3 regions of the Nonomuraea sp. NPDC004702 genome follow, and region 2 is predicted to be linked to each of the others. Evidence: riboswitches for the same ligand, from Rfam matches in the RefSeq annotation. Region 2 holds a riboswitch; each other region holds the start of a gene.

Region 1 (2,254 bases), on a different contig from region 2:
GCACCTGGCCGCGGCGCGCACCACCCTCGAAGCGCGCGGCGACGGCGGCACGGGCTGGAGCATGGCCTGGAAGGTCAACTTCTGGGCCCGGCTCAAGGACGGCGACCGCGCCCTGAGCATGCTGGGCGGGCAACTGCGCGCCAGCACGCTGCCCAACCTGTGGGACACGCATCCGCCGTTCCAGATCGACGGGAACCTCGGCGCGACCGCCGGGGTGGCCGAGATGCTGCTCCAGAGCCACGCCGGCGTCATCGAGCTGCTGCCCGCGCTGCCGGCCGCCTGGCGCGCGGGCTCGTTCGACGGGCTGCGCGCCCGCGGCGGCTTCACCGTCGGGGTGACCTGGGCGGACGGCGTGCCGGTCGAGGTCAGGCTGTCGTCGGCGCGTGGCGGGACCGCCCGGCTGCGCGGCCCCGGGTTCGCGCTCGACCTGGAGACTAGGGCTGGGGAGAGCTGCGCGCTGTCGCCAGCACGCTGAACCACGTGCGGTGGGTGACGTTCGTCTCGTGCCAGGCGACCGCGAACCCGGCCGCGTCCAGCACCGCGAGCAGGTCGCCCGCGTCGCGGTGGACGAACCAGCGCTCGTACTCCGTCCGGTACGGCACCGGCTCCCAGCCCTCGCTGTCGCCCAGGGCGGTGATCAGCGCGAGCACCCCGCCGGGGCGCAGCGCCGCGTGCCAGGCGCGCAACGTCGCCTCGGTCTGCTCGGACGGCACGTGCACGAGGGCCGCGGCCGACCAGAGGCCGTCCAGGGACGCCGGCGACAGCGGCGGGTGTCGCAGATCGCCCAGGACGGTGGGCACGCCGCGCCCTGTGGCGAGCCTGGCCATCTCGATCGACAGGTCCACGCCCACGGTGGTCAGGCCGCGTCCGGCGAACCAGGCCGACTCGCGCCCCGGGCCGCATCCCAGGTCGGCGACCGTGGCCCCGGCGGGCAGGGCTGAGGCGAACCGGTCGCGGACGGCCACGATCGAGGGTGACGGATCGGCGACCTGCTCGTCGAACTGGCGCGCGATGCGGTCGTAGGTGGCGGTCGTGTGCGCAATGGGATCAGACATCCCCTTGATCCTGCCACGCGCGGGGTTATGATCGCGATGACCAACGCGGGAGCCCGGTGCGGACCGGGCTGAGAGGACGGCTGTCAGCCGCCGACCGCCAGAACCTGCTCCGGATAATGCCGGCGAAGGGAGTTTGCGCGATGAGCGACGCGCGCTTTTCCAAGATCTACATCGGTGACCTTCAGGTGCCGATGCGCGAGGTCAGGCTGTCGAACGGCACGTCGGTGCGGCTCTACGACACCTCGGGGCCGTCGCGTACCGACCGCTCGGCGTGGGGGTCGCCGGTCACCCAGCTCGGCGCGGCGCGGCGCGGCGTGGTGACCAAGGAGATGGAGTTCGTGGCCGTCCGGGAGGGGATGACGCCCGAGTTCGTCCGGCAGGAGGTCGCGGCCGGGCGGGCGGTCATCCCCGCCAACGTCAACCATCCGGAGTCCGAGCCGATGGCGATCGGCCGGAACTTCCTGGTCAAGATCAACGCCAACATCGGCAACTCCGCCGTCACCTCCTCGATCGAGGAGGAGGTCGAGAAGATGACCTGGGCCACCCGGTGGGGCGCCGACACCGTCATGGACCTGTCCACCGGGCCGAACATCCACGAGACCCGCGAGCAGATCATCCGCAGCTCGCCCGTCCCGGTCGGCACCGTGCCCATCTACCAGGCGCTGGAGAAGGTGGGCGGGCGTCCCGAGGCGCTGTCGTGGGAGGTCTACCGCGACACCCTGATCGAGCAGTGCGAGCAGGGCGTCGACTACGTGACGGTGCACGCGGGCGTGCGGCTGGCGCACGTCCCGCTGACCGCCCGCCGCAAGACCGGGATCGTCTCGCGCGGGGGCTCGATCATGGCCGCCTGGTGCCTGGCCCACCACCGCGAGAGCTTCCTGTACGAGCACTTCGACGAGATGTGCGCCCTGCTGGCCCGCTACGACGTGACGTTCTCGCTGGGCGACGGGCTGCGCCCCGGCTCGATCGCGGACGCCAACGACGAGGCCCAGTTCGCCGAGCTGCGCACCCTGGGCGAGCTGACCAGGATCGCGCACGCGCACGACGTGCAGGTGATGATCGAGGGTCCCGGCCACGTGCCCATGCACAAGATCAAGGAGAACGTCGACCTGCAGCGCGAGCTCTGCGACGACGTGCCCTTCTACACCCTCGGCCCGCTCGTCACCGACATCGCCCCCGGCTACGACCACATCACCTCG
Region 2 (2,254 bases):
GTCACGGCTCCCGCCACAGGTCCTGCCGCACCGCCTGCCCCAGCACCGATCCCAGCGCCGGTCACAGAGCTGATCCCAGCACCGGTCAGAGCGCCGGTGCCAGAGCTGGTCCCAGCGCCGGTCGCGGCGCCTGGAGCGGCGTCGCCGTCGCGCAGCAGGCCGGTCACCCGCGCCCGCACGACGGGCACGCCCAGCCGGTCGAGCGCGGCCAGCAGCGCCGCCGTGACCCGGCGCGGATCGACCCAGGCGTCACCGGGGGCCAGCAGCCCGCCGCGCACCGAAGGGGCCAGCATGGGCTCCAGACGCCGGCACTCGCGCCCGGTCAGCCGCTCGACCCGCAGCCCCAGCTTGTCCATGAACGCCGCCAGGTCGTCGAGCGCCGCGAGGTCGTCGGCCCCGAAGGCGACGTCGAGCGTGCCGTCGGCGCGCAGGTCGAGCGCACGGCCAGCGGCCCCCTCCGGCCCGATCACCCCGAACGCGCCCCCGAACGCCTCCCCGGCCCTCGCCCCGGCCCCGCCACCGGAACCGCCGCTCGGGCCCGCGCCGAGACCTGGCCCGAGGCCCGCGTCGAAGCCTGCATCGAAACCCGCATCGAGGCCCACGCCGAGGTCCGCGTCGGCGGCCAGTTCGGCGGCGAAGGACGGCCATCGGCTCAGCGAGGCGGCCCCCAGCCGCAGCAAAGGCTCCTCGGTGTAGGCGACCTCGCTGACGGGCGCCAGCATCCCGGCCGCCGCGTAGGACGCCCCGCGCCCCGGAGCCGGATCGACCACCGTGACGGGCAGCCCCTCGCGGGCCAGCCGCCAGGCGATCGACAACCCGACGACCCCGCCGCCCACGATCACATTCATCCGCGCTCCCTTCGCCGGCATGATCCGGATCAGGTGTCTTGCGGTCGAAGGCCCGCTCAAGCCTTCCTCTCAGCCCGGTGACGGCCGGACTCCCGCGCGTCTTGCGCCTCCAGCCTACGGCCTCGGCGCGACGTGCCGGCACCGCCCCCGTTATGGTCATGAACGTGAACCATGTCGTAGTGGTGGGAGCGGGCCTGGCCGGGCTGCGCAGCGCGGAGGCGCTGCGCGGGCGCGGCTTCACCGGACGGATCACGCTGATCGGCCAGGAGCGCCATCGGCCCTACGACCGTCCGCCGTTGTCCAAGGCCGTGCTGTCCGGCGCGGCCGACTCCAGCTTCCTGGAGGCCGACCTCGACGCGCTGGAGGTCGACTTCTGGCCAGGCGTCACCGCCAAGGCCCTGCGCGAGGGCGTCGTGGAGACGACCGAGGGCGAGCTCGGCTACGACGGCCTCGTGATCGCCACCGGCACCGAGCCGATCACCGTGCCCGGCGACGGCCCCCAGCACGTCCTGCGCACCCTCGACGACGCCCACGAGCTGCGCGCCGGGCTCGTGGCCGGAGCCCATGTGGCGATCATCGGCGCCGGCTGGATCGGCGCCGAGGTCGCCACCGCCGCCCGCAAGGCCGGTTGCTCGGTGACCGTGATCGAGGCCGGCCCCGCCCCGCTGGCCAACGCCGTGGGCCCGGAGATCGGCGCCCGCACGCGACACTGGTACGACGGCATCGACCTGCGCCTGAACACCATGGTCGACGAGGTGGACGAGGGCGGCGTGCGGCTGGTGGGGGGCGAGTTCGTCCAGGCGCACGTGGTCGTCACGGGCATCGGCGTGCGCCCGGCCGTCGAGTGGCTGGCCGGCTCCGACATCGACCTGCACAACGGCGTCGTCACCGACGAGCACCTGCGCACGTCCATGCCGAACGTGGTCGCCGCCGGCGACTGCGCGGCCTGGTGGTCGCGCCGCTACGGCGTCCGGCTGCGCGTCGAGCACTGGGACACCGCGCTCGGCTCGCCCGAGGTCGCCGCCGCGACCCTGCTGGGGGAGGAGGCCGTCTACGACCCGGCCCCCTACTTCTGGTCCGAGCAGTTCGGCCACATGGTCCAGTACATCGGCCACCACCCCTCCGGCGACCGCCTGCTCTACCGGGGCGAGCCCGAGGGCAAGTGGTCGGCCGTGTGGCTGACGTCCGGCGACACCCTCGCCGCCGTGCTCGCCGTCGACCGGCCCCGGGACTACGTGCAGGGCCGTAGGATCATCGAAGGCGGGCATCGCCTCGACACAGAACGCCTGGTAGATCCAGAGGTCCCCCTACGGGATTGTGTTGTTTGAGCAAGGACGGCATGTGGTAGTTGTGGTTTCGTGACGCTTTCTGTTGCACAGATCGACCGGGAGACCGACCAGCTCGTC
Region 3 (2,254 bases), on a different contig from region 2:
TAGTCGCGTGCCGGCCCGGCGCGCGCCATACCCTGGGGGCATGCCGGAACTTCCCGAGGTGGAGTCGCTCACCAACTTCCTGCGCGAGCGGGCGGTCGGCCGTTCGATCGCCGGCGTCGACGTCGTCGGCTTCCAGGCGCTCAAGACGTTCGACCCGCCGGTCACCGCGCTCGGCGGGCTCACCGTCACGAACGTGTCGAGGCACGGCAAGTTCCTCGACCTCGACTGCGACGGCCTGCACCTGATCATCCACCTGGCCCGCGCCGGCTGGCTGCGCTGGCGCGACGACCTGACCGGCGCCCGGCCGGTGCGGCCGGGCAAGGGGCCGCTGGCCGTACGCGTACGGCTGGCGCCGGACGACGACGGCCTGGCCCCCGGCTTCGAGCTGACCGAGGCCGGCACGCAGAAACGGCTGGCCGTCTACGTCACCGACAAGCCGGAGGACGTGCCCGGCGTCGCCGCCCTGGGCCCCGACCCGCTCGACGACGCCTTCACCGTCGAGGCGCTCAAGCGCATCGTGGGCGGCAACCGCACCCAGATCAAGGGGCTGCTGCGCGACCAGAAGGTGATCGCGGGCATCGGCAACGCCTACTCCGACGAGGTGCTGCACGCGGCGAGGATGTCGCCGTTCAAGATCGCCGCGACGCTGACCGACGCGCAGATCGCCGACCTGCACGAGGCCATCGTGACGACGTTGCGCGACGCCGTCGAACGGGCGCACGGGCTGGCCGCCAAGGACCTCAAGGCGGAGAAGAAGTCCGGACTGCGCGTGCACAACCGGGCCGGCCAGCCGTGCGACGTGTGCGGCGACACGATCCGCGAGGTGTCCTTCGCCGACTCCGCGCTCCAGTACTGCCCGACCTGCCAGACGGGCGGGAAGCCGCTGGCCGACCGGCGGATGTCGCGCCTGCTCAAGTAGGGTCCCGGGCGCGGGATGATGGAGACATGACCGTTCCAGAGATCGACGTCACCGCCGTTCCCGACGACGCCTACCTGCTCGACGTCCGCGAGCAGGACGAGTGGCTGGCCGGCCACGCCCCCGAGGCCGTGCACATCCCCATGTCGCAGATCCAGGGCCGGGTCGAGGAGGTGCCCGCCGACCGCACCGTCTACGTGGTGTGCCGGGTCGGCGGCCGGTCGATGCAGGTCACGGCGTGGCTCAACCAGCTCGGGCGCGACGCCGTCAACGTGGGCGGCGGCATGCAGTCGTGGGAGTTCGCGCGCCGTCCGATGGTCAGCGAGACCGGGCAGGATCCTTTCGTGGCCTGAATGCCCCACTGTGGCGATTCCGCCGCCATTGAGGCATGATGAGGGCGCCAACTGCATAGTCGCGGGAGCTCGGGGTGCCGGGCTGAGAGGGCAGCAACACAGCCGCTGCCGACCGCCTGAACCTGTCCGGGTAATGCCGGCGTAGGGAGTGTGCGATGACGCATGTCGTCGACGAAGTTCCGCTGACCCTTGACGGCGCGCCCCCCAAGACCCTCGGCGTCCTCGACCAGGGCGCGCTCTGGGCCAACCTCGGTGTCAGCCTCCTCGGCTTCTCCGGCGCGCTCGTCCTGATCGATCCCCTGGGCAACGCGCCGCTCAGCCTCGTGGCCGCGCTCACGGCCGCCGTGGTCGGCAGCCTCATCGGCACGGCCATGGTCGGCCTGTCGGCCATCCCCGGCACGCAGACCGGGCGGCCGGCGATGGTGCTGCTGCGCGGGCTGTTCGGGGCGAAGATGTCGTACGTCCCGTCCGTGCTGAACATCGTGCAGATGCTCGGCTGGGGGGCTTTCGAGCTCTGGGTGATCGCCAAGGCCGCGAACGCGATCTTCGGGAGCGTCCCGTACCAGGTGTGGGTGGTGGTGGCGGGGGTGCTGACCACCGCGCTCGCCGTCTGGCCGCTCGGGTCGATCCGGCTGCTGCGCCGGTACGTGACCGCCGGCGTGATCGTGTCGCTGATCTGGTTCACCGTGTCGTTCCTGGGCGAGGCGCCGACGTACACGGGCGGGTCGTGGACGGCCTTCGCCCCGGCCGTCGACTACGTCATCGCCCTGTCGGTGTCGTGGGTGCCGATGGCCGCCGACTTCGCCAGGCACTCGCGTTCCAGCCGGGCCGCCTTCACCGGCGTCGTCGGCGGCTACACCGTCGCCCAGGTGGCCTGCCTGGCACTCGGCGTGTACGCGGTGGCCATCGCGGGCGCCCAGGCGGTCCAGGCCGACGGCATGGTCGTGTTCCAGCCGTTCGTCGCGGCGCCGCTGGGCGCGCTGTT

Evidence for each region. A riboswitch is a leader RNA that binds a small molecule or an ion and turns the genes downstream of it on or off. The one in region 2 is predicted to bind thiamine pyrophosphate.
Region 1: linked by a shared signal. The riboswitch ahead of thiC (phosphomethylpyrimidine synthase ThiC) and the one ahead of ACWEJ6_RS17375 (FAD-dependent oxidoreductase) in region 2 are both predicted to bind thiamine pyrophosphate.
Region 3: linked by a shared signal. The riboswitch ahead of ACWEJ6_RS25080 (purine-cytosine permease family protein) and the one ahead of ACWEJ6_RS17375 (FAD-dependent oxidoreductase) in region 2 are both predicted to bind thiamine pyrophosphate.

Annotation. Positions count from the first base shown of each region.
Region 1 is NZ_JBSGCE010000002.1:410,465-412,718, forward strand. Features, by position in the region: gene ACWEJ6_RS04430 (glycosyl hydrolase family 95 catalytic domain-containing protein) at 1-475, shown strand, start outside; gene ACWEJ6_RS04435 (class I SAM-dependent methyltransferase) at 435-1,055, opposite strand; TPP riboswitch at 1,091-1,203, shown strand; gene thiC (phosphomethylpyrimidine synthase ThiC) at 1,196-2,254, shown strand, end outside.
Region 2 is NZ_JBSGCE010000012.1:53,221-55,474, reverse strand. Features, by position in the region: gene ACWEJ6_RS17375 (FAD-dependent oxidoreductase) at 1-848, opposite strand, end outside; TPP riboswitch at 838-954, opposite strand; gene ACWEJ6_RS17370 (NAD(P)/FAD-dependent oxidoreductase) at 1,007-2,176, shown strand; gene ACWEJ6_RS17365 (Rv2175c family DNA-binding protein) at 2,207-2,254, shown strand, end outside.
Region 3 is NZ_JBSGCE010000020.1:111,716-113,969, forward strand. Features, by position in the region: gene ACWEJ6_RS25065 (TenA family protein) at 1-3, shown strand, start outside; gene ACWEJ6_RS25070 (Fpg/Nei family DNA glycosylase) at 41-919, shown strand; gene ACWEJ6_RS25075 (rhodanese-like domain-containing protein) at 946-1,269, shown strand; TPP riboswitch at 1,321-1,434, shown strand; gene ACWEJ6_RS25080 (purine-cytosine permease family protein) at 1,425-2,254, shown strand, end outside.